Regions from separate parts of the Kitasatospora cineracea genome, predicted to be linked through region 1. Evidence: riboswitches for the same ligand, from Rfam matches in the RefSeq annotation. Region 1 holds a riboswitch; the other holds the start of a gene.
What was found. A riboswitch is a leader RNA that binds a small molecule or an ion and turns the genes downstream of it on or off. The one in region 1 is predicted to bind ZMP and ZTP.
Positions count from the first base shown of each region.

Region 2: linked by a shared signal. The riboswitch ahead of EDD39_RS20315 (phosphoribosylaminoimidazolecarboxamide formyltransferase) and the one ahead of EDD39_RS24410 (glycine hydroxymethyltransferase) in region 1 are both predicted to bind ZMP and ZTP.

Region 1 covers NZ_RJVJ01000001.1:5,429,666-5,445,403, reverse strand. Annotated here, with positions in the region: gene EDD39_RS24475 (hypothetical protein) at 1-175, shown strand, start outside; gene EDD39_RS24470 (hypothetical protein) at 337-1,077, shown strand; gene EDD39_RS24465 (SdiA-regulated/phytase-like domain-containing protein) at 1,127-2,158, opposite strand; gene EDD39_RS24460 (hypothetical protein) at 2,382-2,639, shown strand; gene EDD39_RS24455 (choice-of-anchor A family protein) at 2,822-4,168, opposite strand; gene EDD39_RS24450 (lytic polysaccharide monooxygenase auxiliary activity family 9 protein) at 4,858-5,778, shown strand; gene EDD39_RS24445 (cellulose binding domain-containing protein) at 6,029-7,648, shown strand; gene EDD39_RS24440 (MFS transporter) at 7,755-9,275, opposite strand; gene EDD39_RS24435 (TetR/AcrR family transcriptional regulator) at 9,586-10,296, shown strand; gene EDD39_RS24430 (carbohydrate-binding protein) at 10,573-11,889, shown strand; gene EDD39_RS24425 (F0F1 ATP synthase subunit B family protein) at 12,038-12,529, opposite strand; gene EDD39_RS24420 (DinB family protein) at 12,629-13,144, opposite strand; ZMP/ZTP riboswitch at 13,354-13,459, shown strand; gene EDD39_RS24410 (glycine hydroxymethyltransferase) at 13,491-14,939, shown strand; gene EDD39_RS24405 (tyrosine-protein phosphatase) at 15,172-15,738, shown strand, end outside.
Region 2 covers NZ_RJVJ01000001.1:4,467,928-4,483,665, reverse strand. Annotated here, with positions in the region: gene EDD39_RS20335 (IS5 family transposase) at 129-1,013, opposite strand; gene EDD39_RS20330 (sensor histidine kinase) at 1,194-2,456, shown strand; gene EDD39_RS20325 (response regulator) at 2,444-3,094, shown strand; gene EDD39_RS20320 (protein-tyrosine phosphatase family protein) at 3,370-3,864, shown strand; gene EDD39_RS20315 (phosphoribosylaminoimidazolecarboxamide formyltransferase) at 3,920-5,083, opposite strand; ZMP/ZTP riboswitch at 5,121-5,210, opposite strand; gene EDD39_RS20310 (TetR/AcrR family transcriptional regulator) at 5,270-5,848, opposite strand; gene EDD39_RS20305 (NADP-dependent oxidoreductase) at 5,963-6,973, shown strand; gene EDD39_RS20300 (MMPL family transporter) at 7,236-9,551, shown strand; gene EDD39_RS39685 (SflA family class IV lanthipeptide) at 9,776-9,943, shown strand; gene lanL (class IV lanthionine synthetase LanL) at 9,946-12,609, shown strand; gene EDD39_RS20290 (DUF4440 domain-containing protein) at 12,750-13,217, opposite strand; gene EDD39_RS20285 (amidase) at 13,419-14,888, shown strand; gene EDD39_RS20280 (sigma-70 family RNA polymerase sigma factor) at 14,931-15,738, opposite strand, start outside.

The sequences.
Region 1 (15,738 bases):
GGTGGTGGATCCGGCGACCCCGGCCGACCTGGTGGACTCCTTCATGCGGGCGGCCGCGGCGGCGGGTTCGTACAACGTGGGCGGGCCGCGGCTGCTGTCGGGCGGGGCGACGGCGAACCAGTTCTTCAGCGACGCCACCCACCACGACCACGTGCACGCGGGGTTCCGGGGCTGACCGGCCGTCAACCCGGCGGGTGCGTCCACGAATGATTTGCCTTCGCGTCGGGTGCCGCGAGAATGTATGCCCCGCTGGTCATGTCTTCCGAGTTCGGATCCGTCCGGCCCGTCGGTCCGCGGGACCCGGGTGTCGTGCGGGGGTGGGGTGGGGTGGTGTCGGTGTCGAAGCGCGCGGTCGGGGCCGCCGCGGTGGCGGCGGGGGTCGTGCTGGCGGCCGTCCTGACGGGGTGCTCGGGCGTCCGCTCCGCGCTGGGCGCCGACTCGGCGGCACCGGACCACCGGGCGCAGGAGATCGAGCAGCTCAGGGCGGTGCTCACGGAGCCGGCGGAGCCGTTCTCGGCGTCGCTGTCGGTGAAGTCCTCGGACGACCGGACCTCGGTCGAGGGCCAGGGCACGGTGACCGTGTCGGACGTCCAGACCGGCGCGACCGGGGAGTGGATGATCTCCGGGAGCGCGCCCGTGCTGGTGTACACCACGACGACCCGGGACGCCGTGTACACCCAGCTCGACGGCGGGAAGTGGCACCGGGAGACCCGGCAGGGGCAGGTCCTGGTCGCCGACCACCGCCAGTTGGCGCTGGCCCTGCTGGCCGCCGACCCGGCGTCCTACCGGGGCCCGGAGCAGCTCCGTTCCGGCGGCACGGCCTACCGCCTGAACGGGCCGCTGCCGGTCGACCGGCTCTCCGACGCGCTGGGGGTGCTGCGCCGTCGGGTGGCCGACCAGCAGGTCCCGCAGTGCACCACCGACCTGCTGGTCGACGACCGGGGGCGGCTGTCCGAACTGAGCCTGACCTGCGAGGCCGGCACCTACCGGGCCGTCACCTACCTGGGCCTGGACGGGTACGGCCCGCCCCGCGAGGTCCCGCCGCCCCCCGACGCCGACCTGCCCGCCCCTTCCTGAGGTCCCCGGCCCCGCCCGCTCGGAGGGGCCGGGGGCTGCCGGCGCCCCGTCAGCAGGTGATGCTGCCCTTGCGCAGGGCGTGCTTGCCGGTGTTGCTGTCGTCCGCCCAGTAGACGGGCTTGCTGCCGCCCACGCACTCGTCGGCACCGGCCAGGGTGAAGCCCTCGTTGTTGAGGTTCGCCATCCCGGCGGGGCGGTTGTAGACGGCGGTGAGGGCGAACGCGCCGCTGCCGTCGACCTGGAAGGTGCGCAGCTGGCCGGAGCAGTTGTCGTCGCACACCACCCACATCCGGTGCGCCTGCGGCTCCCAGGACAGCTCCATCACGCCGGACATGCCGCTGCTGACGGTGGCGACCTTGGTGAAGCCCCCGGACTCCAGCAGCACGTAGCCGTAGACCTTGGCGCTGCCCTCGACACCGACGAAGAACACCCCGCCGGTGTGCGCCGGGTAGCGGCCCGGGTCGTAGGCGGCGCCGGTCGAGGCGTCCTTGAAGCCCGCGCCGGTCAGGTAGCCGTCGGGCACCCAGGTGACGCCTTCCAGCCCGAGGTTGGAGCCGGTGGACGGCAGGTCGGCGGTGAGGTTCCACTCGCGGGTGGCGGTCAGCGTGCCGCCGCTGCCGGAGACGTCGTAGCGCAGCACGGAGAGCCGGCTGGTGGAGGAGGAGTCCGCGTTGCGCTCGCTGGAGACGTACACCCCGCCAGCCGAGCCCGCACCGGTCAGGGTGACGCCCTCGTCGTCCGGGGTGCCGGTGCCGCCGGTGAAGCGCAGCGACTTGCCGGAACCCCAACCGTTGGCGGTGTCGGGCTTCCAGCCGCCGGAGCCGTTCGGGACCAGCCGCCACAGCTTGCCGGAGTTCTGCACGCCCCACATCACCCCGCGCTCCTGGTAGAGGCCGGACAGGTCGGAGCCGAACACGTTGGAGCCGTCCGCAGTACTGACGGCGGAACTGCCGGGCCAGGCCACCGCACCGGCCGCCGGGGCCGGAGCCGCGGTCAGGGCCCCGACGACGAGGGCCGACAGGACGACGGCCGCCGACGACAGGAAGCGGCGACGACGTTCGGGGGTGCGCGATTCGGTCACGGGTTCCGTCCCTCGGGTCGAGTGGTCAAGCGGTCGAGCGGTCGAGCGGTCGAGCGGTCGAGCAGCTGAAACGGCCGCGAAAACGGCATCCCCCAACCTCCCGGCCCCATCCCAACGAGCCCCCACCGCAACCCGCCCCCACCATGAACACCCGACGAACCCCCACCCCTCCCCCGGACAAAACCCCTCGCCCCGCCCCTTCCCGTCCGGCATCCTCTCCCCCGTGCGCCTCCTCTTCGACGGAACCACCCCGCTGCCACGCCTGCTCCTGCTCAGCACCTTCCTGGTCAGCCCCGACTTCGAGGCCGTCCTGAACCCCCCGGCCTTCCTCCCCGCCGGCCACCGAGTCACCTACCACCCCACCCACCTCACCGTCACCTCCCCCACCGGCACCCGCCACGCCGTCCCGATCGCCGACAGCTACTGGCTCTGCCGCCGCCGACCACCCGCGGGGAACTCCGCTGCCACCGACCGGCGTTGACGGACGGACCGTACTGGTGCGCTGTCGTTCCGGGTACAGCCGTTCGGGGCTGGTGGTTGTGCAGGCGCCGGCGGAGCTCGGGGTGGACACCGCTCGGCTGCTCGGCTCGCTCGGGCCGGGGTGAGCCCGACGGCCCGTCGACAGGGGGTGACGGGCCGTCGGGGTCAGGATTTCGCGGGGGGTCAGTGCTTGCGTTGCCGGCGGCGGCGCAGCAGGAGGGCGGTGCCGGCGGTGAGGGTGGCGGCGGCGGCAGTGGCGGCGAGGGGGAGGGCGGGGCCGGGGCCGGTCGCGGGGAGTTCGCCGCCCGGGCCGGTGGGGGTCGGGGCGGGCAGGGTGGTCGAGGGGCTGGGTGACGGGCTGCCCGTGGGGCTGGGCGAGGGGCTGGGCGACGGGCTGCCGGTGGGGCTGGGCGAGGGGCTGGTGTCCTCGCAGGCGATGGCGGCGTCGAACGGCCAGTAGTGCAGCTCCCCGGCGACCACCGACGTGCCGTGGACCAGCGGCCCGGCGTCGTAGGCGCGGGCGATGACGTCGCCCTCGATGTTGGAGGCGTTGAGGTCCTTGAGGTGGGCGCTGGGCGCGTAGATGGTGCCTTCGAGGGAGTCGCCGCTGGACATGGTGAGGTCGGTGGCGTCGGGGAAGTCCCACAGCACGTACGGAGCCTGCGGTCCGCTGATGCCCGCGGTGTTGGGGTTGTGCCAGTCGAACACGCCGTTCTCGGCGGTGGTGTCGGTGACGATCACCAGCGGGGTGTCCTTGGTGGGCTGGTTGTGGAAGTTGATCTCGCCGAGGGCGTTCATCTGCCGGCCCGTCAGGTGCAGCACGTTGGTGCGGCCCGGGGTGAGGGTCAGGTGGCCGACGGTGCCGGGCGGGTAGGGACCGTCGGGCAGCGGGTGGCCGGCGTCGTCGAGCAGGGTGACGTTCTGCGCGCAGCCGGCCATCGCCCGGGCCCGTTCGCGGAAGGCCTCGAACGCGGTGGTGAAGTCGATCAGGCCGGGGGCCGGTCCGACCGAGGCGGTGGGCTGGTGCAGCGTCATCTCGATCCGCGGCACCGAGTTGTGGACGGTTCCGGCGGCCACCACCTGGGTGTTGACCTGGGCGTTGTTGACGTCCCGGTCGACGGCGAGCGAGCCGGTCATGTCGCCGATCTTCGTGTAGCCGTTGCTGAGCACCTTCAGCACGCCGTCCGGGGAGCTCCCGGCGTAGTCGATCCGGCCGCCGACCACCAGCGCGGCGGGGTGGTCGTCGCCGGGGGCGGTGAAGGTGCCGGGGTTGTGCAGGCTGACGTTGTAGCCGGAGCCGAAGGCGAGGTTCCCGCCGGTGGCGACCGGCCCTTCGGCCTCGGTGCTCCCCAGCGTGGTGTCGTGCTCCACGAAGGCGTTGTAGCCGAGGTTCCCCTGGACCGGGTTTCCGATCGAGGCCCGCTTGGATCCGGCCGCGGCGGCGGTCGGCGACAGCAGGGCCGGGGCGAGCACGGGGGCGGCGGCGAGGCCGAGGGAGAGGGCCGCGAGGGCGAGGGGGCGTACGGGCATAGCGGGAGGTTAGGCAGAAGAAACGGTCGATCCGGCACCGCCACGCGGCACCCCCCGAACGGCGGCACCCACTTGACGGAGCGTCGGCAACTCCCCGCACCGGGACCGCGCCGCCTGCCGGACGGACGCCGACCGGACGCCGGACGGGCGCACTCGGCGGGCTCCCGGCCGCCTCGGCGCCGGCCCTCGGGAGCCCCGACACCGACCGCCCCCGCGCGCCGCCCTCCCCACGCACCGCGCACCGCGCACCACAGCCGACGGCCCGCCCTGCCCACCGCCGTCCGGCTTATCGCAGCATTATCCGCGGCTTGGATTCTGCCTAACCTTCCCGCCCGTCACCTGCACCGAAGCGCCCCCGGACGCCCCGCGCCCACCTCCGGACACGCCCCGGCCGACGCCCCGCGAGCAGCGTTTTCCCCACCGTTCTGGGGCTGCGGCCGATCGGCCGGAACCTGACGTGACGCCAGGTCGGCCTCGCCGGAAGGACAGTGCCGGTGGCCGAATGCCGCCATTCGCCAACTGCTCGCCGTTGGCCGACACTTGTCAATTGGTATAGGCCAATCGTAGCCTTCGGACGGCTCGCGGTGTGCCGGGTCCACACCACGCCGTCCCGGGGTCGCTCCCCGTGGCTCGCGGGCAGACGTGCCCGTTTTTCCCCCACGATCGGCCCGATCTTCCCGAGGAGAACCATGTCTTGGTCCCGCCGTCTGCTCGCCGCCTCCGCGGTGGGCGCGGGTGCCCTGGTCGCCACCACCGTCGCCGCCGGCACCGCCGGCGCGCACGGTGCCATGTTCGGTCCGCCCAGCCGCATCGCGGCCTGCTACGCGGAAGGCCCGGAGACTCCCAAGTCCCAGGTCTGCAAGGACCTCGTCGCGGACAGCGGAACCCAGCCGCTGTACGACTGGAACGAGGTCAACATCGCCAGTGCCAACGGCCAGAGCCAGCAGATCATCCCGGACGGCCACCTCTGCTCGGCCAACCGCGACAAGTACCGCGCCCTGGACTGGGCCCGCACCGACTGGCCGGCCACCTCGGTGGCGGCCGGCGCGAAGACCTTCGACTTCCGGGTCACCGCACCGCACCAGGGCACCATGAAGCTGTACCTGACCAAGGCCGGCTACGACCCCGCCAAGCCGCTGAAGTGGTCCGACCTGGACCTGGCGAGCCCGGTCGCGGTCTACGACACCGCCCGTACCTCGGACAACGGGTACTACCACGTCAACGTGAACCTGCCGCAGCGCACCGGCCGGCAGCTGGTCTACATGGTGTGGCAGCGCTCGGACAGCCCCGAGGCGTTCTACGGCTGCTCGGACCTCGACTTCGGCTCCACCACCACCGCCGCGGCCGCCCCGCCGGCCGCGAACACCCCGTCCGCGCCGACCCAGGCGCAGCTCGACGCGGGCGCGGCCCGCTCGACCGTCTCGCACCACGGCCACGGCGGCGACCTCACCGCCGCCGAAGCGGTGGTGGCCTCCTCCGGCACCGTCGCGGTGGACCGGCCCGGCCAGGACAACCTGCTGCTCGGCCTGGCCGGCGCGGGCCTGCTGGCGGCCACCGCCTCGGGCGCGTACCTGGCCCGCCGGATGCGCGGCACCGCCGTCTCCGCCTGACGGCCCACGGACGCCTGACTTCGGGTCAGGCGGGCGGCGCGGTCCCCTCCCCCACGTTTCGGGGGCCGCGCCCTCCGTCGTCCGATGGTTCCCCCATGCCTTAACTGCTCCTGATTGAACCGTCAACTCCTTGCAAAACCAAAGGACTTGACCTTGACGGCCCGGATTGGTCTGGACCATCTTGAGTGCGCCCCACGCACTCCGTGCCCGGCCCCCACCCATCCCCCACACCGTCAAGGAGGACTCGCCCATGAGGCGCGTCACCCTCTCCCTCGCCGCCGCGGCGGCGTTGATCGCCGCCCCGCTGGGCGCCACCGCCGCCGGTGCGGCCGGCGTCTCCGGCCTGACCGCCGACTACGCGGTCACCCAGAGCTGGTCGAACGGATTCCAGGCCACGTACACCGTGACCAACCACACCAACGCCACCGTCAACAGCTGGTCGCTCTCCTTCGACCTGCCGACCGGCGAGAGCGTCTCCAGCCTGTGGAACGGCACCCTGAGCTCGACCGCCACGCCGACCGGCACCCACTACACGGTGACCTCGCCGAGCTGGGCCGCCCCGCTCGCCCCCGGCGCCGCCGCCCCCGCAGTCGGCTTCGGCGTCACCACCGGCGCCACCCAGAGCGCCCCCGTCAACTGCACGATCAACAACCAGCCGTGCGCGGGCGCGCCCGCCGACACCGTCGCGCCGTCCGTCCCCGGCAGCCCGCACTCGACCGGCACCGGCCCGGGCAGCATCACCCTCGGCTGGACGGCCTCCACCGACAACACCGCGGTGGCCGGCTACCACGTGTACGAGGGCACCACCCCGGTGGCCACCGTGACCGGCACCTCCACCACCGTCCGCGGCCTGCTCCAGGGCAGCAGCCACACCTTCACCGTGACCGCCTTCGACGCGGCGGGCAACGAGTCGGCGGCCTCCCCGGCCGTCACCGCCACCGCGGGCACCGGCACCGGCGCGGGCACCGCCGCCCCCTACGTGGACCTCGGCGCCTACCCGACGCCCAGCCTGCCCGCGCTCTCCGCCGCCAGCGGCATCAAGGAGTTCTCGCTGGCGTTCATCATCAACGGCAGCCAGCCGTGCACCGCCAGCTGGTTCGGCGCCTACGACCCGGCCACCGGCTGGAACAAGGCCGACATGGACGCGATCCGGGACGCGGGCGGCGACGTCCGCCCGTCCTTCGGCGGCGCCAACGGCACCGAACTCGCCCAGTCCTGCACCACGGTGGCCTCGCTGGCCGCGCAGTACCAGAAGGTCGTGGACGTCTACGCGCTCGACCGGGTCGACTTCGACATCGAGGGCACCGCCGTCACCGACCACGCCTCGGTCGACCGCCGCTCGGCCGCGCTCGCCCAGGTCCAGGCCGCGCAGCGGGCCAAGGGACGCGACCTGAAGGTCAGCCTGACCCTGCCGGTGCTGCCCAGCGGCCTCACCGCGGACGGCGTCTACATCCTGCAGTCCGCCAAGAACGCCGGCCTCTCGGTCGACCTGGTCAACGTGATGGCGATGGACTTCGGCGACTGGGCCGCCCCGAGCCCGGCCGGCAAGATGGGCGCCTACGCGATCCAGTCCGCGCAGTCCACCCAGGCGCAGATCCGCTCGGTGTGGACCAACCTGACGGACGCGCAGGCGTACGCCAAGGTCGGCGTCACCCCGATGCTGGGCCAGAACGACACCGCCTCCGAGGTGTTCGGCCTCACCGACGCCCAGCAGCTGGTCTCCTTCGCCCAGCAGAACCACCTCGGCGAGCTGGCCTTCTGGGAGATGACCCGGGACGCCAACGCGTGCACCGGCTCGCTGCCCAAGTGCACCAACGTCCCGCAGACGCCGTACCAGTTCTCGAAGCTCTTCGCGGCCTACCAGGGCTGATCCTCCGTCCTTCCGCGGGGCACGTCCCCGCGCGGGGGCGGAGCCGGTGGCCCCGGAGCGCGCTGCTCCGGGGCCACCGGCTCCGCCCTTCCGCCCCGACGGGGCGTCAGGCGGGCTGGTGCTCGCCCTCCTTGCGGAGCGCGTCCTCCTCCCCGGAGCCGCCGTCCTCGCCGCCCTCGTGCTCGGGGCGGCCGTGCATCGGCAGCAGGAAGATCGCGGCGAAGACCACCACCAGCAGTCCGACCTCGGCCCACAGGGTGACCTGCTCGGCACTGGCGAAGTCCGCGCTCTTCAGCCGCTCGAAGAAGACCGTGCCCAGGATCGCGCTGCCCAGCGCCGCGCCGAGCTGCTGCACGGACGTCAGCGTGCCGGAGGCGGAACCGGTCTCGTGCGTCTCGACCGAGGCCAGCACCATCCCGAAGAACGGGGCCATCACCAGGCCCATGCCCAGACCGCTGACCGCCAGCGAGGGCACCATCTCCCAGGGCGTCACCCCGGCGCCCTGACTGTGCAGGGTGTACATCAGGCCCAGCACGCCGGCCAGCATCACCACCAGGCCCGCGTGCATCACCTTGCGGCCGTACTTCTGCAGCGCCTGGGCGGCGCCGAACGCGATCACCATGCCGATCGAGGACGGGATGCCCGTCAGGCCGGACTTGAAGGCGCTGTAGTGCAGGCCGAGCTGGGTGTACAGGCTGAACGTCAGCCAGAAGCCGGTCATCGCGGTGAAGAAGACCAGGCCGAGCGCCATGCCGCCGCTGAAGCCGCGCTTGGCGAACAGGCTGGGCTCGACCAGCGGGTCCGCCCCGACGGCCTTGCGGCGGGCCTCGTACCAGCCGAACAGGCCGAACACCGCCACGCCGACCGCCAGCAGCGCGAACGCCCACAGCGGCCAGTCGTGCTCGCGGCCCTGGACCAGCGGGTAGATGACCAGCGCCGCGCCGAGGGCGGCCAGCAGCGCGCCGAGCAGGTCGAGCCGGACGGTCGGACCGTGGCCCTGGGCGGGCAGGAAGACCCGGCCGCCGACGAAGGCGAACAGGCCGAGCGGGATGTTGATCAGGAAGATCATCCGCCAGCCGGTGCCCCCGAAGTCCGCGTCGATCAGCCAGCCGGCCAGGATCGGGCCGCCGACCGTCGACAGGCCCATCACCGGGCCGAACATGCCGAAGGCCGCGCCCTGCTCCTTGGGCGAGAAGATCTCCTTCATGATGCCCAGGCCCTGCGGCAGCATCACCGCGCCGAGCAGGCCCTGGAGCACCCGCGCGGCGACCAGCTGCCAGGGCTCCTGGGCCAGGCCGCAGGCGAGCGAGCCGAGGGTGAACCCGGCCGCGCCGATCATGAACATCCGGCGGCGCCCGAAGATGTCGCCGAGCCGGCCGCCGGTGATCAGGCCGATGGCCATCGCCAGCGTGTACGCCGCGCCGAGCCACTGGATGGTGGACTCGCCGCCGCCGATGTCCGCCCGGATCGCGGGGGCGGCGATGTTGGTGACCAGGGAGTCGAGCAGGTCCATCACCTCGGCGGCGAGGATGACGAACAGCGCGACCCAGCGCCACCGGTAGGGTTCGGCGGCGGCGCCGCCGCCGGAGGGCGGTGCCGATGTCGTGGGGCCGACCGCGTCGGTCATGACAGCTCCTGTTTGCTACCAGGCGCGGTGGACGGGGGCCGCGCGATTGAACGGTGTTTGCTTGGACGAACACTGTTCTACGAGTCGAGCGGCGTTCCCGTCAAACGGATTAACCCTGATTTCCCCCTTACTCCTCCCCTACTCCTCCCCCACCCCCGCCCCGGCCACCGTCGGCCCCCGCCCCCTCCGCACCCGCCCCCAGCTGCGGCGATCCCCCGCCGGACGGTGATCGCTTCGCACCCGCTTCGAACGGCGTTCGTCCGGAGTACGATGATCGCCGGTGGAACGTTCAGCGAAAGCAGGTGGCCCGATGCCCGCGCAGATGCCCGAGAACCCGTGGCACAAGCCCCGCAAGGCCGAGCCCCGGCAGCCGCTCAGCCGCGCACTGATCGTGGAGACCGCGGTCCGGGTGCTGGACACCGAGGGCCTGTCCGGGGTGACGATGCGCCGGGTCGCGCAGGAGCTGGGCACCGGCCCGGCCTCGCTGTACGCGCACGTCTCCAACAAGGAGGAGCTGCTCGACCTGGTGCTGGAGCGGGTGGTCTCCGAGATCCGGCTGCCCCGCCGCCCCGAGCCGGCCCGGTGGAAGGAGCAGGTCACCGAGATCTGCTTCGAGGCGCAGCGGGTGCTGACCTCCCACCGGGACGTGTCGCTGGTCTCGCTGGGCAACATCCCGCTGGGCGAGAGCCAACTGACCATCACCGAGTTCCTGCTCGACCTGCTGCTCCGGGTCGGCCTGCCGCCCCAGGTGGCGGCCTGGGCGCTGGACGGGCTCGGCCAGCTGATCGACACGGACGCGTACGAGGCGTCGGTGTACGCGGAGCGGATCGCCCGCGGCACGGACATCGGCGAGTACTTCGGGCAGCTGCACAGCTACCTGGAGGCGCTCCCGGCGGACCGCTTCCCGAACCTCCAGGCGATGGCGGACACCATGGTGACGGGCGACGGGGACGAGCGCTACGCCTTCAAGATCGAGGTGTTCCTGCGCGGCCTGGAGTCCTACCTCCCGACCCGGAGCTGACCCCGCCCGCACGCCCCCGCCCCCCTCCCCGCCCTCCTGACGTGGCGTCAGCGAATCCGCGACACCCGCTTTGACCTGTAATTTACCGGCATTTGACCGCCCCATGAACCACTCCGCCCCGGCTCCGGCCGGAAGGGTTGACGGCCGCCCAACACAGGTCTATACCAGTGGCAGTCACGTCAACCTCGGCTAGGTACCCGACCGTTGGCCCGGCCGCGCACCCCCACTTCCGCGCGTCCGGGCTGCCGTCCTCGCCGCCTCCTGGAGAGGTCCTCGATGGAACGCGCACTTCCCCCACACCCCCCTGCCGACGCCCCCGCCGCCACCGCCCCGGTGCGGCACCGCCGTCCGCGCCGCGCCGTCGCGGTCGCGCTGTCCGTGTTCGGCCTGCTGGCCGGCGGCGTCTCCGCGATCGCCGCGTCCGGCTCCGCCAGCGCCGCGACCACGGGCGGGCTCGGCTCCAACTGGTACGCCTCCGCGCCGTACCTGATGCCGGAGGACAACAGCCCGCCGGACGCCGCCGCCGTGATGGACGCCACCGGCCAGAAGGCGTTCCAGCTCGCGTTCATCCTGGCCCAGGGCAGCACCTGCAGCCCGTCCTGGGGCGGGACGTCCTCGATCGACACCGACACCACGATGCCGGCCGTCATCCAGACCATCCGCAACAAGGGCGGCGACGTCTCGGTGTCGGTGGGCGGCTACGGCGGCACCAAGCTCGGCCAGACCTGCGGCACCCCGGAGGCGACCGCCGCCGCCTACCAGAAGGTCGTCACCAAGTACAACCTCAAGGCGATCGACTTCGACCTCGAGGAGCCGGAGTACGAGAACACCGCCGCCATCCACAACGAGATCGGCGCGGCCCGCATCCTGCAGCAGAACAACCCGGGGATCTACGTCTCCATCACCACCGCGGGCACCAACGCCGGCACCGGCTGGTTCGGCACCCAGATGCTGCTCGAGGCGAAGTCCCAGGGCTTCACCCCGAACAACTACTCGATCATGCCGTTCGACGGCGGCTTCAGCGGGGCGGCGGCGCAGACCGACGCGCTGGTGAAGTTCAACCAGCTCCTGCAGAGCACCTTCGGCTGGAACGAGGCCACCGCGTACGCCCACGAGGGCGTGTCGATGATGAACGGCCGCACCGACGCCGCCGAGTACTTCAGGCAGGCGGACTTCCAGACCGTGCTGGACTTCGCCACCGCGCACAAGCTGGCCCGCTACACCTACTGGTCCGTCAACCGCGACCGCCAGTGCCCCGGCACGGTCGACCCGGGCCTGTCCGGCGCCTGCTCCAGCGTGGCGCAGAACGACTGGGACTTCACCAAGTACACGGTGAAGTTCGCCGGCGCGACCCCGCCCACCAGCTCGCCGTCCCCCTCGCCGAGCACCGGCACCAGCACCTCGCCGAGCCCCTCCCCCAGCACCGGGACCGGCACCTGCAGCCCCGCCTGGTCGGCGACCACCACCTACGTGGCCAACGACAAGGCCAGCTACAACGGCCACAACTACCACGCCAAGTGGTGGACGCTGAACGAGAACCCGGGCAGCAGCGGCCAGTGGGGCGTGTGGGCCGACGACGGCCCGTGCTCCTGACCGCTCCCGACCCGAACGACCGACGGGCCGTCCGGTCCACGAGCCTCGAGCTCGGGACCGGACGGCCCGTCCGCCGTACCACCTGCCTGACCCGCCGACCCGCTCGGCCCGCTACCGGGCCGTCGGTGCCGGTGTCGGTGACGAGAGGTCAGACCTCGGCGCGGTTGCGGAACTCCTCCGCCACGGCGCGGGTGGAGGGCAGGTCGGCGAGCGGTTCGCCGACCACCCGGGAGGCCAGCTCGGACGCCAACTTGATGACGTCCTCGCGCAGTTCGGCCTCGGCCAGCACCTTGTCGGCAGCCAGTTGCACCTGCGCCTCGGCCACCAGCTGCTCGCGCTGCTGCAGCGCCTCCGCCCGCAGGGCCGCGACCAGCGCCGCGCCCTCCTCGGCGGCGGTCTGCCGGATCGCGGCGGCCTCGTGCCGGGCGGCGGTGAGCTCGGCCTGGAACTCCTGGCGGATGCGTTCCGCCTCGGCCCGGGCCGCCTCCGCGCGGGCGATGCCGCCGTCGGTCTTGTCGTGGCGTTCGGCGAGGGTGCGTTCGATGCGGGGCAGCAGCACCTTGCCGAGCGCCCAGAAGAGGGCGAAGAAGACGATCAGTCCGAGGATCAGCTCGGGTACGTTCGGTTCGAGAGGTCCCATACTCAGTATGCTATCCGCTCATCCGATGAATCATTCGGCCGCCCCCCTGCCCAGCGCCCTTGCCCCGCAAGGAACTTCGTCCCGCGCTCCCCCACCCGGTCAGCCGCCGGTCACCCCGTCGGTGTGCTCGCGCAGCAGGTCGGCGTGCCCGTTGTGGCGGGCGTACTCGGTGATGACGTGCAGGTACGTCGTCCGCAGGGACTGCTCCTCCCCGTACGCGGCCAGCGTGGCGTCCAGCGAGGCGCCGGCCACCGCGAGGTCGGCGAGCCGCTGCTCCTCCAGCAGCGCCAGGTACTCCTGCTCGGCCCGCTCCGGCTCCAGCAGGTCGAAGTCCGCGTCCTTGTGGCCCTCCACCGCGTGCAGCGGCGGTACGTCCTGGGCGGCGAAGCGGATCCGGAACCACGTCCGCTCCACCTTGGCCAGGTGGCGCATCAGCCCGAGCAGCGAGAGCGAGCTCGCGGGCAGCGGGCGCAGCGCGAGCTGCTCGCCGGTCAGGCCGGCGCACTTGTGCAGGAAGGTGGCGCGGTGCCAGGCGAGGTAGCCGGGCAGCAACTCGGTCTCCGGGGCGGTGAGCGAGCCGCCGGTGCGGGTGGTGGCGGGAACGGTCCATGTCATGCGCCCGATCATGCCCGGACCGGCTCGGACCGCACCAGGGGATTTCCCCCGCCGCAGGGGCCGCCGGCCGGGCTTCCGGGACCCGCCCGGGCCCACGCGCCCGCCCCCGAACCGGGATCCGGCCCGGGGTCCGATCCGGGATCCGGCCCGGGGTCCGGCCCGGGTGATCCGGGGTCCGGCACGGGTCCGGCTCGGCGGTTGGTAGCATCGCGGTGAGCCGTGACTGGCGCGCTGGGATGGAATCACCATCGGGGAGCGGCTCCGTGCGGTGCCCTCGGGCACCGCCTGCTGTCGCCGTGCGCCTGGGCCGTCCGAATCGTCGCCGTTCCGTACGAGGAGACCGCCCGTGGCCGAGTCCCTGCCCGCGCACACCTTCGGCAGCCCTGCCGCCGACACCGCCTTCCGCAGCGCCCTGGACGTGGTGCGCGCCGTCGAACCCCGGATCGCCGCGGCGATCTCCGGGGAACTGGAGGACCAGCGCGCCTCGCTGAAGCTGATCGCCAGTGAGAACTACGCCTCGCCCGCGGTCCTGCTGGCGATGGGCAACTGGCTGAGCGACAAGTACGCGGAGGGCACCCCGGGCCGCCGCTTCTACGCGGGCTGCCGCAACGTGGACACCGTGGAGGAGCTGGCCGCCGAGCACGCCCGCGAGCTGTTCGGCGCGGAGCACGCGTACGTGCAGCCGCACTCCGGGATCGACGCCAACCTGGTGGCGTTCTGGGCGGTGCTCTCGCAGCGGGTGGAGAGCCCGGCGCTGCAGCGCGCCCAGGTCCGCAACGTCAACGACCTGAGCGAGCAGGACTGGGCCGAGCTCCGCCGCGAGCTGGGCAACCAGCGGATGCTGGGCATGTCGCTGGACGCGGGCGGCCACCTCACCCACGGCTTCCGGCCGAACATCTCGGGCAAGATGTTCGAGCAGCGCAGCTACGGGACCGACCCGGCGACCGGACTGGTCGACTACGACGAAGTCCGGCGGATCGCCCTGGAGTTCAAGCCGCTGATCCTGGTGGCCGGGTACTCGGCGTACCCGCGGCTGGTGGACTTCCGCCGGATGCGGGAGATCGCGGACGAGGTCGGCGCGACCCTGATGGTCGACATGGCGCACTTCGCGGGCCTGGTCGCGGGCAAGGTGCTGACGGGGGACTTCAACCCGGTCGCGCACGCGCAGATCGTCACCACCACCACGCACAAGTCGCTGCGCGGCCCGCGCGGCGGCATGGTGCTGTGCACCTCCGAGCTGGCGGAACACGTCGACCGGGGCTGCCCGCTGGTGCTCGGCGGCCCGCTGTCGCACGTGATGGCGGCGAAGGCGGTGGCCTTCGCGGAGGCGCGCCGCCCCGAGTTCCAGGTGTACGCCCAGCAGGTGGTGGACAACGCCCGGACGCTCGCCGAGGGCCTGCTGAAGCGCGGCGCCCGGCTGGTGACCGGCGGCACCGACAACCACCTGGTGCTGGCGGACGTCTCCTCCTACGGACTGACGGGCCGTCAGGCGGAGGCGGCGCTGCTGGACTCCGGCATCGTCACCAACCGCAACGCCGTCCCGCAGGACCCGAACGGCGCCTGGTACACCTCCGGCATCCGGCTCGGCACGCCCGCGCTGACCACCCGCGGGCTGGGTGCGGCCGAGCTGGACGAGGTCGCCGAGCTGATCCACACCGTGCTGACGGCCGCCGCGCCGGTCGGCTCCTCGAAGGCGCAGTACACCCTGGACGAGGCCGTCCGCGACGCGGTCGCCAAGCGCGCGGTCGACCTGCTCGCCGACCACCCGCTCTACCCGGGCATCGCGCTCACCTGATCCGCCCCTCTCCGCGTCCCCGTCCGGACGCCCCTCGGCCCGGCCCGCCGCCATCCCGGCGGGCCGGGTCTCCGGCTGCCCGCCCACCTCCGCCGACCGCCCGGGAAGAGAGCGCCGAAGTCCGTTGCAGAGGCGGCGGAGACCGTCACGGAGACGGCGCCGCGAACCCCCGCCGGGGCAGCCCCGGAGGCAGCCGCCGGAACCACGGCGGAGGCTGCCTAGGATGACCGCCATGGATGCCATGACCTCCGTGAACACCGGAACCGGCGACGGCGGACCGCTCGACCCGGCCGGCGTCCCCGGGGTGCGCAACTTCCGGGACGCGGGTGGCACCGGCGCGCTCCCCCGCGGGGTGCTGTACCGCTCCGGCGCGCTGGACCGGTTGACGCCCGACGGCGCGCGGACGCTGCACGGCCTGGGCGTGCGCACCGTGCTGGACCTGCGCAGCACGCCGGAGGTCGACGCCCGGCCGGACGCCCTGGCCGGCGGCGGCATCCGGTACCTGCACGTCCCGGTGTTCCCCGAGCAGCGCTGGCCGCAGGAGCAGGCCGAGCTGTACCCGCTGATGGCCGAGCTGGCCGGGCGGCCCGTGGTGGCCGCGGTCCGGCAGCTGCTGGTGACCGAGCAGCGTGCCGTGCTGGTGCACTGCGCGTCCGGCAAGGACCGCACCGGGGTGGTGGTCGCGCTGCTGCAGTCGCTGCTCGGTGCGCCGGAGGCCGAGGTCACCGCCGACTTCCTCCGTTCCAACGCCGCGCTCGGCCTGACCGTCGCCGACCCGGCCGTGCCCGGCCACGCCGCC
Region 2 (15,738 bases), 960 kb from region 1:
CGGCGGAGGGGGGTGGTCCCGGGCCCGGCGGAGGGGGGTGGTCCCGGGCCCGGCGGCGGCCGGGCGGGTCCGAGCAGCGGCTGAGCGGGACCGAGCAGCGGCTGAGAAAGTGTTGGGTAATTGGGTGATTACTCGTTCTTGAGGTCGTCGGCGAGGCGGCGGGCTGCTTCGGTCTCGATGGGGCCGTGGGGCTCGATCGTCTCGCCGGCGAGGCGGGCGGCCATGAGGCGGATCATGGCGACCTTGATCATCGCTTCGGCGTGCGCGGTCTTGCGCTCGTAGTCCCTCGCCAGCCGTCTGCACCGTCCCAGCCAGGAGAATGTCCGCTCCACCACCCACCTGCGGGGCAGTACCCGGAAGCCTTTCACATCCGCGTTGCGGGGCACTGCCACGATCTGGACGCCCTCGCGCTCCGCCGCCCAGCCCACCAGGCCCGCGTCGACCGCGTTCACGTAGCCGCCGTCGACCCAGACCAGCCCGACCTGCGGGAACAGGTCGCGTATCCCACCGAGGACCAGCTTCGCGCCCGCCCGATCCTGGACGGACGCTGAGTGCACCACCGCCCGCAGGACGAGTCCGCAGGTGTCCACCAGCAGGTGCCGCTTGCGGCCGCGCACCCGCTTGCCCGCGTCGTAGCCGACCGCCTGCCCACCCTGGTGGCTGCGGGCCGACTGCGAGTCCAGCACCGCCGCCGAGGGCTGCGGGTCCCGCCCGTCCGCCACCCGCACCCGCTCGCGCAGCGCGTCGTGGACCCGCTCCCACGTCCCGTCCGCCGTCCAGCCGCGAAACCAGCGGTAGGCCGCATCCCACGGCACGAGATCGTGCGGGACCAGCCTCCACGCGCACCCGCTGACCAGGACGTACAACACCGTGTCCACGACCAGCCGACGCGGGAACTTCAACGGGCGGCCGCCCCGGCTCGGGTCCCGCACCGGCAGCAGCGGCTCGATCACCGCCCACTGGGCATCCGTCAACGACGAGTCGTACGAAGGCTTACAGGCACAGACGCACATGGCGGCGATCATCGCGGACACCCGACCACAACGATCACCGCCAACCCATCACACCAAGCAGCTGATCAGTTACCCAACACTTTCTGAGCGGGGTGGTGCGGGGTGGTGCAGGGTTCACCATGAAGTCGGGTGCGGGCTTCATGGTGTGCTCCTGCGGCGGTGACCTACCGTCGAGCTGTGATGATTCGACCCGGGCTGAGGCGCCCGGCACTCCTGGCCCGGCGGGCGCGGCGCGACGCCGGCTTCCTGGCCACCGGCGTCCTGCCGCACCTGGCCCTGGTCCCGGTGTGGGGCTGGGCCGCGACGTTCACTGCCCGGACGGGGCACTGGAAACCGGCCCTGCAGGTGGCGGTCCTCCTGATCGTGCTCGGCACCCCGCTGGTGACGGCCGTCCAGCGGGTCCGCCACCGCATCCTCCTCGGGGTGGACGTGGTGCCCTCGGCGCCCGCTGCCGAGCCGTGGTCGTGGGCGGTGGCGGCCCGGCAGGCGCTCCGCTGGCTGACCTCGGCGCAGACCTGGCGCCAGGTCGGCTACCACCTGCTGCTCGGCCCGCTGCTGGCCGCCGCGGAGCTGCTGGTGCTGGCCGCCGCCGTCGCGGGCCTGGCCGGTGCCACCGCCTACGGCTGGGCCTGGTCGGTGCCCGCGCGGGACCGCCGGGGCTGGCTCGGGTACGCGACGCAACTGCCGTGGTACACGCTGGCCGGGCTGCTCCTGCTGGGCGCCCTGCCCTGGGTGGCGGGCGCGACCGCCCGGGGCGAGTCGCGCGCGGCCGCGGCCCTGCTCGGCCCCAGCCGGTCCCAACGGCTCCAGCAGCGGGTCGAGCACCTGGCGGAGAGCCGCACCGGCCTGATCGAGGCGGTCGACGCCGAACGCCGCCGAATAGAACGGGACTTGCACGACGGCACCCAGCAACGGCTGGTCTCGCTCGCCGTCAACCTCGGCCTGGTCCTGGCCACCACCCCCGACCTGCCCGCCGGGGCCCGCGCGGCGGTCGCCGAAGCCCACCTGGAGGCCAAACACGCGATCGCCGAACTCAACGACCTGGTACGGGGGCTGCACCCCGCCGTGCTGGAGGACCGCGGGCTCGACGCGGCCCTGTCCGGCCTGGCCGCCCGGCTCCCCCTGCCGGTGCGCCTGCGGGTCGACCTCGACGAACGGGTGCCGCCCGGCGTGGAGTCGGTGGCCTACTTCGTGATCTCCGAGGCCCTGTCCAACGTCATCAAGCACGCCGGGGCGACCCGCACCGAGGTGACGGTCAGACAGGTCGGTGCGGTGCTGCGGGTGAACGTCACGGACGACGGGCTCGGCGGCGCCGACCCCTCCGCCGGAACGGGGCTGGGCGGGCTGGCCAAACGGGTCGACGCGATCGACGGCTCCTTCCACGTCAGCAGCCCCGTGGGCGGCCCCACCACCGTGACCGCGGAGCTGCCGTGCGCGCGGTGATCGCCGAGGACTCGGTGCTGCTCCGGGTCGGCCTGGTCAAGGTCCTGGAGATGGGCGGCTTCCAGGTCGTCGCCGAAGTCGACGACGCGCCGTCCCTGTTGGCGGCGGTCGAGCAGCACCGGCCCGAACTCGCCCTGGTCGACGTCCGGATGCCGCCCTCCTTCACCGACGAGGGGGTGCGCGCCGCCCTGGAGATCCGCCGCAGACGGCCGGGGACGGCGGTGGTGCTGCTCTCCCAGTACGTCGAGGAGCGCTACGCGGCCGACCTGCTGTCCGCCGACACCAGCGGCGTCGGCTACCTGCTCAAACAGCGCGTCGCCGACGTCACGGAGTTCGTGGAGACGGTCCGCCGGGTCGCCGGCGGCGGCACCGCACTGGACCCGCAGGTCGTCGCCCAACTGCTGCTGCGCCGCAGCAACGACCCGCTGGAACGGCTGACCCCGCGCGAACGGGACGTCCTGGCCCTGATGGCGGAGGGGCACTCCAACACCGGCATCGCGGAGACCCTGACGATCAGTGAGAGCGCGGTCGCCAAGCACATCAACAACATCTTCGCCAAGCTCGACCTCCCGGCCGCCGACAGCGGCCACCGCCGCGTCCTGGCCGTGCTGCGCTTCCTCGGCACGTCCCGGTCCTGAACGGCCCCGGCCCGAACGGACCCTCCTCCCCGCGCCCGGCGGGTGGTGCTAGCCTCGGTGCACCGCCCGCCGCCCGCCGCGCCCGTCCGTCCGCGCGTGCCCGTCCGGTCGGCCGTTCCCCGCTGCCGTTCCCCGCTGCCGACGCCCCGGTCCGCTGTCCTGCCGACCGCCGGGCCGGTATCGCACCGCACCGCAGCACACCGCAGCACACCGCACCGGCCGACGCCCTCCCGCGCGGCCGAACGCCCTTGCCCCGCCCGGAGGTCGGCCCCGCCATGCGTCCCACCCTGTTCACGATCGACCGGTCCGGCCCCGGCCGGATCAGCACCATGGCCCGGCCGCGCGGCGGCGACTGGCTCGCGGAGGAGCTGGCGGCGCTGGCCGCCCTCGGGGTGAGCGAGCTGGTCAGCGCGCTCACCCCGGCCGAGTGCGCCGAACTCGGACTGGACGCGGAGCCGTCCCTCGCCCGCGCCGCCGGGCTGCGCTTCACCGCCGTCCCGATCCCGGACCGCACCGTCCCCGCCCCGTCCGAAGTCCTGCCGGTGCTGGACGGGTTGGCCCGGCGACTGGCCGCGGGCGACCACCTGGTGGTGCACTGCCGGGCCGGGATCGGCCGCTCCTCGCTGCTGGCGGCCGCCGTCCTGGTCCGCTCCGGCGCGGACCCGGACGACACCTGGGCCCGGATCGCCCGGGCCCGCGGCCTGGCCGTGCCGGACACCCCCGAGCAGCGCGCCTGGACCGACCGGATCACCCCGCTGCACCGGCCGTGAGGCCGTGGCTGTGCGGCCGCACGGTCGCGGCGGGTCAGTGGTGGAACAGGGCGGGTCAGTGGTGGAACAGCCGCAGGCCGGTGTGCACCAGCGTGATGCCGTGTTCGGCACAGGCCGCCTCGACCTCGGCGGAGCGCAGGGAGCCGCCGGGTTCGGCGATCGCGGTGACGCCGTGGCGGCGGGCGTGGTCGACGTTGTCGCGGAACGGCAGGCAGCCGTCGGAGACGAACGCGACGCCGTCCAACTCGGCCGCCCAGCGGGCGCGTTCGTCCGGGCCGAGGTCGTCGGGGACGTCGCCGTCGCACAGGGCGGCGGCGAATCGGGTGCGCTCGTCGGGCGTCAAGTCGCCTTCCAGGTAGCGGATCCGCCAGTTGATCCGGTCCTGCCGGCGGACCTCGGGGCGGAAGTCGAGGGCCCGGACGGCCGGGTGGCGGCGCAGCCACCAGGTGTCGGTCTTGGCGCCGGCCAGCCGGGTGCAGTCGACCCGGGACTGCTGGCCGGCGCCGATGCCCAGGGCCGCGCCGTCGCGCAGGTAGCAGACCGAGTTGGACTGGGTGCGGCGCAGCACGGCCAGGCCGAGCAGCAGGTCGTCGGCGGCGGCCGGGGTGAGCGCGCCGACCCGGACGTCGGCGAGCAGGGCGGCGGTGAGCGGGGCGGTGTCGACGTCCTGGACCAGGCGCATGCCGTGCACCTCGCGGGTCTCGACGGCGGGCGGGGTGCACCCGGGGCGGGCCTCCAGGACGAGGTAGCGGCCGTTCTTCTTCCGGGTCAGGACGTCGAGCACGCCGGGCGCGTAGCCGGGGGCGACGATGCCGTCGGAGACCACCCGGGCGAGCAGGTCGGCGAGTTCGAGGTCGACCTCGTGCGAGACGGCGACGAGGTCGCCGTAGGAGGACTTCGGGTCGGCGTCGCGGGCCCGCAGGTAGGCGGAGGTGAGCGGGCCGACGGCGGCCGGGTCGAGGCCGTACGGTTCGGCGGTGGCCCGGTCGACCGGTCCGGCGAGGGCGGCGCCGGCCGGGGAGACGTGCTTGAAGGAGGCGGCGGCGGGGCGGCCGAACAGGGCGGCGGCCTCGCTGACGAGCTGCCAGGCGTTCAGCGCGTCCAGCAGGTTGACGTACGAGGGCTGTCCGTTGAGCAGGCGCAGCGGCAGGTCGGTGCCGGGCAGCGGCTCGATCCGGGCGCGGGTGTTCTGCGGGTTGATTCCGTACCGAAGGTCCATGGTGGTGGCCCCCTCCGTGAAGTCGCGTGTCGGCTTCGGAGGGCACCCAGGCGGACGGTGCCGGTCCCGTGCTGTGCGGCGCCGCTCCCCGGTGGTGCTCCACCTCTCGCCAGTCGCGACGGCGCCGATGCTAGCAGCCTCCGGCGGGGCGGGACCGGGGCGGTGGCGCCCGCGTTCGACCGGGCGTCAGCGGCGCTCCGCCCCGGCGCCGCGGTCCGTCCCTCCGGTCAGGACCGCGTCCGCGACCACGGCGAAGAGGTGGTCGGCGCGCGGTGCGAACGCGCCCTGGTCGCCGAGCCACGCGAGGGCTGCGACGAGGGCGAACAGTTCCGTGCCGTCGAGGTCGGCCCGTGCCGCGCCCTCGGCCTGGGCCCGGGCGAGGAGCCGGGTGCCCGCCGCGCGCATGGCGACGCACGAGGCGTGCAGCGCGGAACCGGTGTCCTCGATGGCGGCCGCCATCAGCTCGGTGACGCCCCGGTACTCGCGTGCGACCGCGACGCAGTCGCGCAGCCAGGTGACGAGAGCGTCCTCGGGCGGGTCCGACGCTTCGAGTGCGACCGCCCGTTGCGCCAGCCCGTCGAAGCTCTCCCGGAGCAGGGCGTCGAGCAACGCCTCCCGGGTCGGGAAGTGGCGGTAGAGCGTGGGGAGGGCGACGTCGGCCCTCCGGGCGATGTCGCGCAGGGACGCGTCGGCGCCCTGTTCGGCGACGACGACGCCCGCGACGGCGAGCAGTTGGTCGCGGTTCTTCCTGGCGTCGGCCCGCAAGGGTCCTCCTTTGACAGCCGTAGCACTGCTACGTATATTCGTACCACTGCTACGGAAACCCGTAGCAGTGCTACACCTAGCCTAGCCCGCCTGCGGGAAAGAGGGAGGACCTCCATGTCGGCGAAGACGATGAGGGCGATCCGGCTGCACGAGTTCGGCGGCCCCGAGGTACTGCGCTACGACGAAGTGCCGATCCCCCGGCCGCAGCCGGGCGAGGTGCTCGTCCGCGTCCACGCCGTCGGCCTCAACCCCCCGGACTGGTACCTGCGCGACGGGATGCCCGGCATTCCCCCCGGACTGAGGCCGCCCGTGAGCTTCCCCGCCGTTCCGGGGTCGGACGTGTCGGGCGTCGTCACGGCGGTCGCCGAGGACGTGGCGGACTTCTCCGTCGGCGACGAGGTCTTCGGCATGCTCCGCTTCCCGGGCTTCGACGGCCGCGCGTACGCCGAGTACGTGGCGGCGCCCGCCGCCGACCTGGCCCGCAAGCCGGCCGGCGTCGATCACGTGCACGCCGCGGGGGCGGCCATGTCGGGGCTCACCGCGTGGCAGCACCTGGTCGAACTCGGGCACGACCACCCGAACCCCCTCCAGCCGGCGCAGCACCGCCCCGTACCGCTGGAGGCCGGGATGACGGTGCTGGTCAACGGCGCCGCAGGCGGGGTGGGTCACCTGGGCCTGCAACTCGCCAAGTGGAAGGGCGCGCGCGTCATCGCGGTCGCCTCGGGCGCGCACGAGCGGTTCCTGCGCGGGCTCGGCGCCGACGAGTTCGTCGACTACACCAAGGCCCGCCCCGAGGAGGCCGTCCGGGACGTCGACCTGGTGCTCGACACCGTCGGCGGCCCCGGGAGCGGTCGCTTCCTGCGGACGCTCAGGCGCGGCGGCACGCTGTACTACGTCTTCGTCGCCGCGTACGACCCGGCGGAGGTCGCGAGGCTGGGCGTCACGACCTCGGGCACCCAGGTGCGCTCGAACGGCCGGCAGCTCGGAGAACTCGGCCGCCTGCTCGACACGGGCACGCTCCGCGTCGCCGTCGACAGCACCTTCCCGCTCGCGGACGCCCGGAAGGCGCACGAACGAGCCGCTCGCGGACACCTCCGGGGCAAGATCGTGCTCACCGCCGCGTGAGGGCCCTCCGTTCCTGAACGCCGCCACGGGAAGCGAGTCCCCCGCGACGGGCGGGGAGGCGGCCGAGGTCGGCTGAACCTGCCGGGCGCGCACAGCCGTCGGGGGCGCGGCCGGGCAGGTGCGCCGGGGCGCGGCCGGGCAGTGGCGTTCGGGTGGGTTCGGCCGTGTCGCGGGCCGGGTGGGCGAAGCCGGCGGCGGGGGCGTGGCTACCGTCGGATTCCGGTCACCGGGTGCGGGTGACGCCGCGTCCCCGGGAGGGTCGATGTCCTCGTCCGACACCGTGTCAGGGTCCGTTCCGGAGAAGGGCCGGGGCCGGTTGTGGCGGTTGGGCGAGTGGTGCGCGCGGCGGCCGGTGGTGGTGCTGGTGGGGTGGCTGCTGGTGCTGGTGGGGGTGCAGGTCGCCGACCACCTGGTGGGCGGTGCGTACTCGGACGACTTCTCGCTGCCGGGCACCCAGGCGCAGGAGGGCCGGGACGTGCTGGCCGCGCACGAGCCCGCCGCGGGCGGGACGAGCGCGCAGGTGGTGCTGCACGACGGGCAGCCGCTGGTGCAGTTCCAGGCGCAGGTCGACCAGGCGGTGACGTCCCTGCAGCACCTGCCGCACGTGCTGTCGGCGCAGAACCCGCTGCCGCCGCCGGGGCAGGCCCCGCAGCCGGGCGGGCCGCTGGCGGCGGACGGGCTGACCGGCTACGTGACGGTGCGCTTCGACGGCGTGCCGTCGACGTTCGGTTCCGACTACCTGACCCAGGTGGACGGGGCGGTGGCGCCGCTGCGGCAGGCGGGCGTGCAGGTCGAGTACGGCGGTCCGCTGGGCGAGTTGGCGCGGCCGGAGCCGAGCGACCGGGTCAGCGAGCTGATCGGGTTCGGGGTGGCGATCGTGGTGCTGCTGGTCGGGTTCGGCAGCGTGATCGCGGCGGGGCTGCCGCTGGTGAGCGCGCTGCTCGCGGTGCTGCTGGGCCTGGGGCTGTTGGGCCTGCTGGCGGCGCTGACCACGTTCGCCACGGTCGCGCCGACGCTGGCGACGATGATCGGGCTGGGCGTCGGCATCGACTACGCACTGTTCCTGCTGACCCGGCACCGGCAGAACCTGATGGACGGCCGGGACCCGCGGACGGCGGCCGGGCACGCGGTGGCGACCAGCGGCCGGGCGGTGCTGATCTCCGGCTGCACGGTGGTGATCGCACTGGCGGGCCTGTCGGTGTCGGGCATCTCGTTCATGGCGAAGCTGGGCCTGGCGGCGGGCGTGACGGTGGTGACGGCGGTGTGCGGCGCGCTGACGCTGCTGCCCGCGCTGCTGGGCGTGATCGGCCGCCGGATGGACCGCTTCACCGTGCGCACCCCCGTCGCCGAGGGCACCGGCCCGGACGATCGCTCCGGCCCGGACGGGAGCGCCGGGGCGGGCGAGAACGCCGGGACGGACCAGGGCGCCGGGGCGGACCAAGGCGCCGGGGCGGGCGGCATGTGGCACCGGTACGCGCGGCGGGTCGAGCGGCGGCCGTGGTGGTACCTGGCGGCGGGGCTGGTGACGGTGCTGGTGCTCGCGGTGCCGCTGCCGTCGATCCAGCTCGGGCACATCGGGGACGGCGCGGACCCGACCTCGTTCACCGACCGGCGGGCGTTCGACCTGATGTCGGCGGCGTTCGGCCCGGGGTCCAACGGCCCGCTGACGGTGGTGGTCGACCAGAGCGCGGTGGCCGCGTCCGACCGTCCGGCGCTGGCCTCCGCCGTCCAGCAGGCGCTGGCCGGGGTGCCGGACACGGCGAGCACGGCGCCGCTGCAGACCAGTGCGGACGGCGAGGTGCTGTTCACCACCGTCACGCCCGCGCAGGCCCCGCAGAGCGAGCGGACCACCGACCTGGTCGGCCACCTCTCCGACACGGTGCTGCCGGACGCGGTGCGGGGCACGCCCGCCGCCACGTACGTCACCGGCACCACCGCCGCCCAGGTCGACTTCCTGGACCTGGTCGCCGCCCGGCTGCTGCCGATCATCGCGGTGGTGGTGGTGCTGGCCTTCCTGATCATCCTGCTGGTGTTCCGGGCCCCGCTGGTGGCGCTGAAGGCCGCCGTGCTCAACCTGGTGTCGATCGCCGCCTCGTACGGGGTGCTGGTCGCGGTGTTCCAGTGGGGCTGGGGCGGGCCGGCCCTCGGGGTGTCGGGCAAGGTCCCGATCGAGAGCTACGTCCCGATGATGATGTTCGCCATCGTGTTCGGGCTGAGCATGGACTACGAGGTGTTCCTGCTCTCCCGGGTCCACGAGCGCTGGCGGCGCACCGGCGACAGCCGCGGCGCGGTCGCGCACGCGTTGGAGACCACCGCGCGGGTGATCGGCTGCGCGGCCCTGATCATGGTGAGCGTGTTCGCCGCGTTCATCGTCAGCGACAACGTGGTGATCAAGATGATGGGCCTGGGCCTGGCCGTGAGCGTGCTGATCGACGCCACCGTGGTCCGGCTGCTGATGGTCCCGGCCGCGATGACGCTGCTCGGCGGCGCCGCCTGGTGGACCCCGCGCTGGCTGGACCGGATCCTCCCGGACATCGACGCCGAGGGCACCAACCTCTCTCCCGACGGGATGAGTTGACGGAACGTCAGGGATCTGCCGGACGCCACTCCCGTCCCGGTGGCACCACCGTTCCCACCGTCCGGCCGCCGGTGCGGAAGCGGAGCGTCCGCCCCCTTGTCAGGTGCACCGTTCCTGCCTACCTTCGTGCTCCAGGACCCCGGCCCCATCGGGCCGGACGGTCCGCGGCGCCGGACGCAAACCCGCGGCCGCGCCGGACGCGCGACAAGACCTGGAGGCGTCACATGCCCGTTGCCACCCCCACCGCGATCCGCGACGCCGGCCCACTGGCCGTGGACGACGAGACCCTGGTGTTCGAGGACGACGACCGCACCGACCACGACCCCACCGCCTGCCTGTCCGACCCGTGGGTGACCGCGACCACCCGGGTCGCCTGCGACTTCAACTCCTGACGGTGGCCGGCTCCGTCGCCGTCCGCCGCCCCTGGTCCGACGACACCTGGTCGTACCTGAACGATCCGCGGATGCCGGCGATGGAGCACGGTTGGAAGCTCCACGTCTCCGCCCGCCCGGGCACCCTGGCCGCCGTCCTCGCACTCGTCCTGCCGGTGCTGGAGCGGCACGTCTGCCACGCCAAGTGGGCCCGCGACCCCGAGGTGCTGCGCACCCTCAACTCCGGCACCCGGAACGCCGCTTCGGTCGGCAAGGCGGTCACCGTCTACCCGGACCCGGACGAACTCCTGCCGCTGGCTGCCGAGTTGGCCGCCACCCTGCGCGGCCGGGAGGGGCCGCCGATCACCGGCGACCGCCGCCTCGCCCCCGACGCGCCCGTCTACTACCGGTACGGGCCGTTCACCGGCGACTACCGGACCGGGCGCAGCGGGCGCCTCGAATCCGTGATGACCGGCCCCGACGGGCAGCTCTTCGACGGCCTGGCGGGCACCGCGTACCGCTGCCCGCCGTGGGCCGCGGACCCGTTCACCCGCCCTGCGGACACTCCCTCCGCGACGCCCGCACCGGGCGCGGCGGACGCGACGCCCTCGGTGGGCGCGGCGGACGGTTTCGGCGGCGGGCGCTACCGGGTGACCGGCGGGATCGCCCGCAAGGCCCAGGGCAACGTCTACCGCGCCCTGGACCTGGCCACCGGGCTGGCCGTGGTGGTCAAGCAGGCCCGCGCCTACGTCGCCGAGGACGCGGACGGCGCCGACGCCCGCGACCGCCTGCGCAACGAGCACGCCGTCCTCACCGCGCTCGACGGCCTCCCCAGCGTCCCGCGCGCCCTCGACTACTTCCGCCACCGCGCCGACGAGTACCTGGTCACGACCGACTGCGGCAGCCGCGACCTGCGCCGCGAGGTGCACGACCACGGGCCCTTCGCCGCGACCGGAACGGACCGCCTGCACCCGTCCGGCCCGCTCGCCGCCCGGCTGCTGCGCATCCTGGACGGCGCCCACCGGCGGGGCGTGGTGGTGCGCGACCTCAAGCCCGACAACGTCGTGCTGGACGCCGAAGGGCACTGCCACGTCGTCGACTTCGGCATCAGCGCCCGGCACGGCACCGGCCCGGACGGCTCCACCCCCGGCTACAGCGGCCCCGTGCACCGGCCCGGCGCCCCGGCCCTGCCCGCCGACGACTACCACGCCCTGGGCATGACCCTGCACTTCGCCGTCACCGGCCTGGACCCGGTCGTCCTCGACCCCGACCCGGCCGTCAACCGCGAACGCACCCTGGCCTGCCTGGAGTTCGCCCTCCCCGGCCCCGGCCACCAGCGATTCCGTTCCCTGATCGGCGAGTTGACCAGCCCCGACCCCGCCGCCCGGACCGCCGGAGCGGACCGCCTGCGCCGGGAAGCCGGGCAGGCCATCCGCCGACGGCCTGCCGCCGCAGCCCGGTCAGCCGGAGCGGACCGCCCGCGCCGGGAAGCCGCGCGGCCGATCCGCCAACGGCCGCCCGCCGCACCGCAGATCCCGACCGACCTGCTGGCGGAGGTCGTCGAGCACACCGTCGCGGTCTGCGTCGCCGAGGCCCACCGGATCGCCGACCCGGCGGGTGCCGGCCGGTCCGCCGTCCCCGCCCCGGTCGACGTCTACGGCGGGAGTTCCGGGCTCGGGCTGGAACTGCTCCAGCACCTGCACCGCCCCGGCGTCCCGGCCGCCGTCGCCGCGCTCGCCGACTGGACGGCCCGCCAACACCGCACGCTCCCGGCCGGGTTGTACTGCGGCCGGACCGGCGTCGACCTGTTCCTGACCGCCGCCGGCGCACCCCCGCCGCACACCGCCACCGACCTGCCGGACCGGCGCCCGGGCGGCGGACCGCCGGAGGCCGACCTGATCGACGGCGCCGCCGGAACCGGCCTCGGCCACCTGCTCCTGGCCCGCGCCCACCCGGCCGCCGCCGCCGTCGCCCCCACCGCCCCCACCGTCGTCGCCGCCACCACCGTCGCCGACCGGCACCTCGCCGCCGCCACGGCCTGCCGCGACCAGCTCACCACCGGGCACGCCCGCCTCACCCCGCCCGCCGCGCCCCGTCCCGGCGACGCCGCCCTCACCAGGGGGATCGCCCACGGCGACGCGGGGGTCGCCCACTTCCTCCTCGCGCACGCCCGCGCCACCGGCGACCCGGTCTCCCGGCACCACGCCGCCCTGGCCTGCGCGCGCCTCGCCGACGCCACCCCGGCCCTGCTCGCCGCCGCCACCCGGCCCGGCGCCAGCCGCCGCTACGGCTCCTGGTGCCGCGGGCTGGCCGGGATCGGCGCCGTCCTGGCCCGCGCCGCCGAGCAGCTCGGCGAACCCGCCCACCGCGCGCTCGCCGAACGGTGCGCCCGCGCCTGCCTGGACCTGGCCCCGCGGATGCCGCTGGTCACCCAGTGCTGCGGCCTGGCCGGCGTCGGCGACCTGATGCTCGAACTCGCCCCCGCCGCACCGGAGTTCCACCAGACCGCGGGCACCGTCGCCGCCCTCGTACTGGCCCGCTCGGCCGGCCCCGCCGCCCGACCGGTCTTCCCCGACGCCAGTCTGGTCCGCCAGTCCTTCGGCCACGCCACCGGCACCCCCGGCGTCCTCGCCTTCCTCCGCCGTCTGCACTCCCCCGGCAGTCCCCAGCTCGGCACCCTCCCCTGACCTCCCGCCGAACCGAACTCCCGCCGACCCGAACTCCCTTCACCGGGACGAACGTTCACCGTCCGGCTGCGCCGGCAGGACGACGACGGCCCGCAGGAGCGGCTGCCGCCGCTGCGCAAGGGCCGGACCGGCCGCCGACCTCACCCCTCGGCGGCAGCACCCCCGGCGCCGCCACCAGTAGTCGCCGCCGCGAGCAGGGCCAGCAGCGGCGAGACGTCCCGCTCGAAGGTGAACTCCCGCAGCAGGGTGGCCCATCGGCCGTCCTCCCGGCGCCACACGAAGACGTAGCGGGCCGGAACGCCGTCCTCGCAGCGGTACATGACGACCGTGCCCTGGTCGCCGTGCCGCCCCGCGGACAGGAAGCGGGCGTCGTCCGTGCCGCCGTCCGCGACGCCCTCGCCGCGCGCGGCCAGCGCCCGGAACCGCGCCATGAAGTGCGCCTTCGTCAGCACCGCGACCCGGCCCGCCTCGTCGGTCCGGACGTTCTCGAACTCCTCGTCGTAGAGCGCCTCCAGCGCCGCCAGGTCCATCGTCGTGCCCGCCGCCAGGTACTCCCGCATCCGCGCGACCAGCGTCCCGTCCAGGCGTCCGTCCAGGTGTCCGTCCATCGTTGCGCTCCCTCGTCGTTCGTCCTTCGTTCCGGTGCACCCATCGTCGCGGCGGCCGCTGTCGGATCACCCGCAGCCCGCTGTCGGCGCACTGTCGGCGCGCTCTCGGAACCCTCTCGGAACGCCCTCGAACGACGCCCGTCCCCCTTGCCGCACAAAGTATTTCGTGCCCCGAGCGGGGGGCACGTAGCGTCCCGTGCCATGACCGAGGAGACGTGGACGTACGCGACGGCGGGGGAACTGACGGCGGCCCTGCGGGCCGGGAAGGTCAGTTCGGTGGAGCTGACCGAGGAGGCGATCGGGCGGATCGAACGGGAGGACGGGGCGCTGAACGCGATCTGCGCGCCGGACTTCGAGCGGGCCCGGGACGCCGCCCGGGCGGCCGACCGGGCCCGGGCACGGGGGGAGGAACGGCCGCTGCTGGGTGTGCCGGTGACGGTCAAGGAGTCGTACAACATGGCCGGGCTGCCCACCACTTGGGGCATGCCGCAGTTCCGGGACCACGTCCCGGCCGAGGACGCCCTGCAGGTGGCCCGGGTCAAGGCGGCGGGCGCGGTGGTGCTCGGCAAGACCAACGTGCCGCTCGGGCTCCAGGACATCCAGACCTACAACGAGATCCACGGCACCACCGTCAACCCGTGGGACCGCACCCGCACCTGCGGCGGCTCCTCCGGCGGCTCGGCCGCCGCCCTGGCCGCCGGGTTCGGCGCGCTGTCGCTGGGCACCGACATCGCCGGTTCGCTGCGCACCCCCGCCCACTTCTGCGGCGTCTACGCGCACAAGCCGACCCTGCACCTGCTGCCCACCCGCGGCATGGTCCCGCCGCACGCCCCGGCGCTGCCCGCCGACATCGACCTGGCCGTCGCCGGGCCGATGGCCCGCTCGGCCCGCGACCTCACCCTGCTGCTCGACGTGATGGCCGGCCCCGACCCGCTGACCTCCGGCCTGGCCCACACCCTGGACCTGCCACCCGCCCGCCACGACCGGCTCTCCGACTTCCGGGTGCTGGTCCTGGACGAGCACCCGCTCATCCCGACCGGCGCCGACGTCCGCGCGGGCCTGGCCCGGGTCGTCGACGCGCTCACCGCGGGCGGCGCCCGGATCGAGCGGCACAGTCCGCTGCTGCCCGACCTCGCCGACGCCGCCGAGCTCTACACCCTGCTGCTGTCCTCCGCCGTCGCCGTCCAGTTCCCGGTCGGCAGCCAGCAACAACTCGCCGCCCAGGTCGCCGGGTTGGACGAGGACGACCACAGTCTGGTTGCCGCCCGGCTGCGCGGCCTGCTGCTCTCCCACCGCGACTGGCTGGGCGCCGACCGCCGCCGCGAACTGCACCGCCACGCCTGGCGGCAGCTCTTCGCCGAGTTCGACGCCGTCGTCGCCCCGATCACCCCCACCGCGGCCTTCCCGCACGACCAGGACCCCGACCTGATGAACCGCCGGATCACCGTCGACGGCACCGCCCACACCTACTTCGACCAGCTGGTCTGGGCCGGCCTCGCCACCATGCCCGGCCTGCCCGCCACCGCCGTCCCCACCGGCCCGTCCGCCGCGGGCCTCCCGGTCGGCGTCCAGCTGATCGGCCCGATGTACGAGGACCGCACCCCGCTGCGCCTGGCCGAACTCCTCGAGGAGCAGCTCGGCGGCTTCCGCGCGCCCCGCGCGCCCCGCTGACCGGGCCCGGCCCCGGCCCGGACCCGGGCACCCGACGGGGGCTCAGCGGGCGGCCCGGTAGGCCAGGCCGGCGGCGGTGGCGGTCGTCCCGTCGGTGAACAGGCCGCTGCTGGGCTTCACCGGGTCCGCGCCGAGGCCGAACCAGGCGTAGCGCTGGAGGTAGGGCAGCGCGTCCAGGGCCTCGGTGGAGGCGGTGACGAAGGCGGCCTGCTGGTCGGCGCTCGGAAAGCGGGTGCCCTGGGAGAAGTCGATCAGGGCGTACTCGGTGAGCCAGATCGGCTTGTGGTAGCGCCGGTGGACGGCCTCCAGGTAGGCGGTCAGCTGCTGGACGGCCTGCGGGGTGCGGAAGTCCCCGCCGTACCAGTGCAGCGTGATGAAGTCGACCCGGTAGCCCTTGGCGTCGGCGCCGGCCATGAAGCGGTCCAGCCAGCCGCCGGGCGTGTCGGCCCCGTAGGCGACCGCCGGGCTGCCGAGGGTCTGCCCGGCCTGCATCAACTGCGGCCACAGTTCGAGCGCCCGGTCGACCGTCAGGTTCGACTGGGCGGCCATGTCCGGCTCGTTGAACCCCAGCAGGTAGGGGCCGTTGGCGCGGGCCTGGGCGAGGGCGGCGCCGGTGACCGAGGACGCGCCCCAGATCATCGGGACGAAGGACGCCGACGCGGGCGTGCTGATGCCCGGGTGCTGGGTGCCCCAGGTGTAGTACCAGCCCGCCCCGGAGGCGGCGAGCGCCTGGCTCGCCCCGTCGAAGGCCCACACGCCGACGCCCTTGCGCGCGGACGCGACGACGGCGCCCTGCGCCACCGGGGCGGACGCGGCGGCCGTGGCGGACGGCGGGACGGGCCCCGACGGT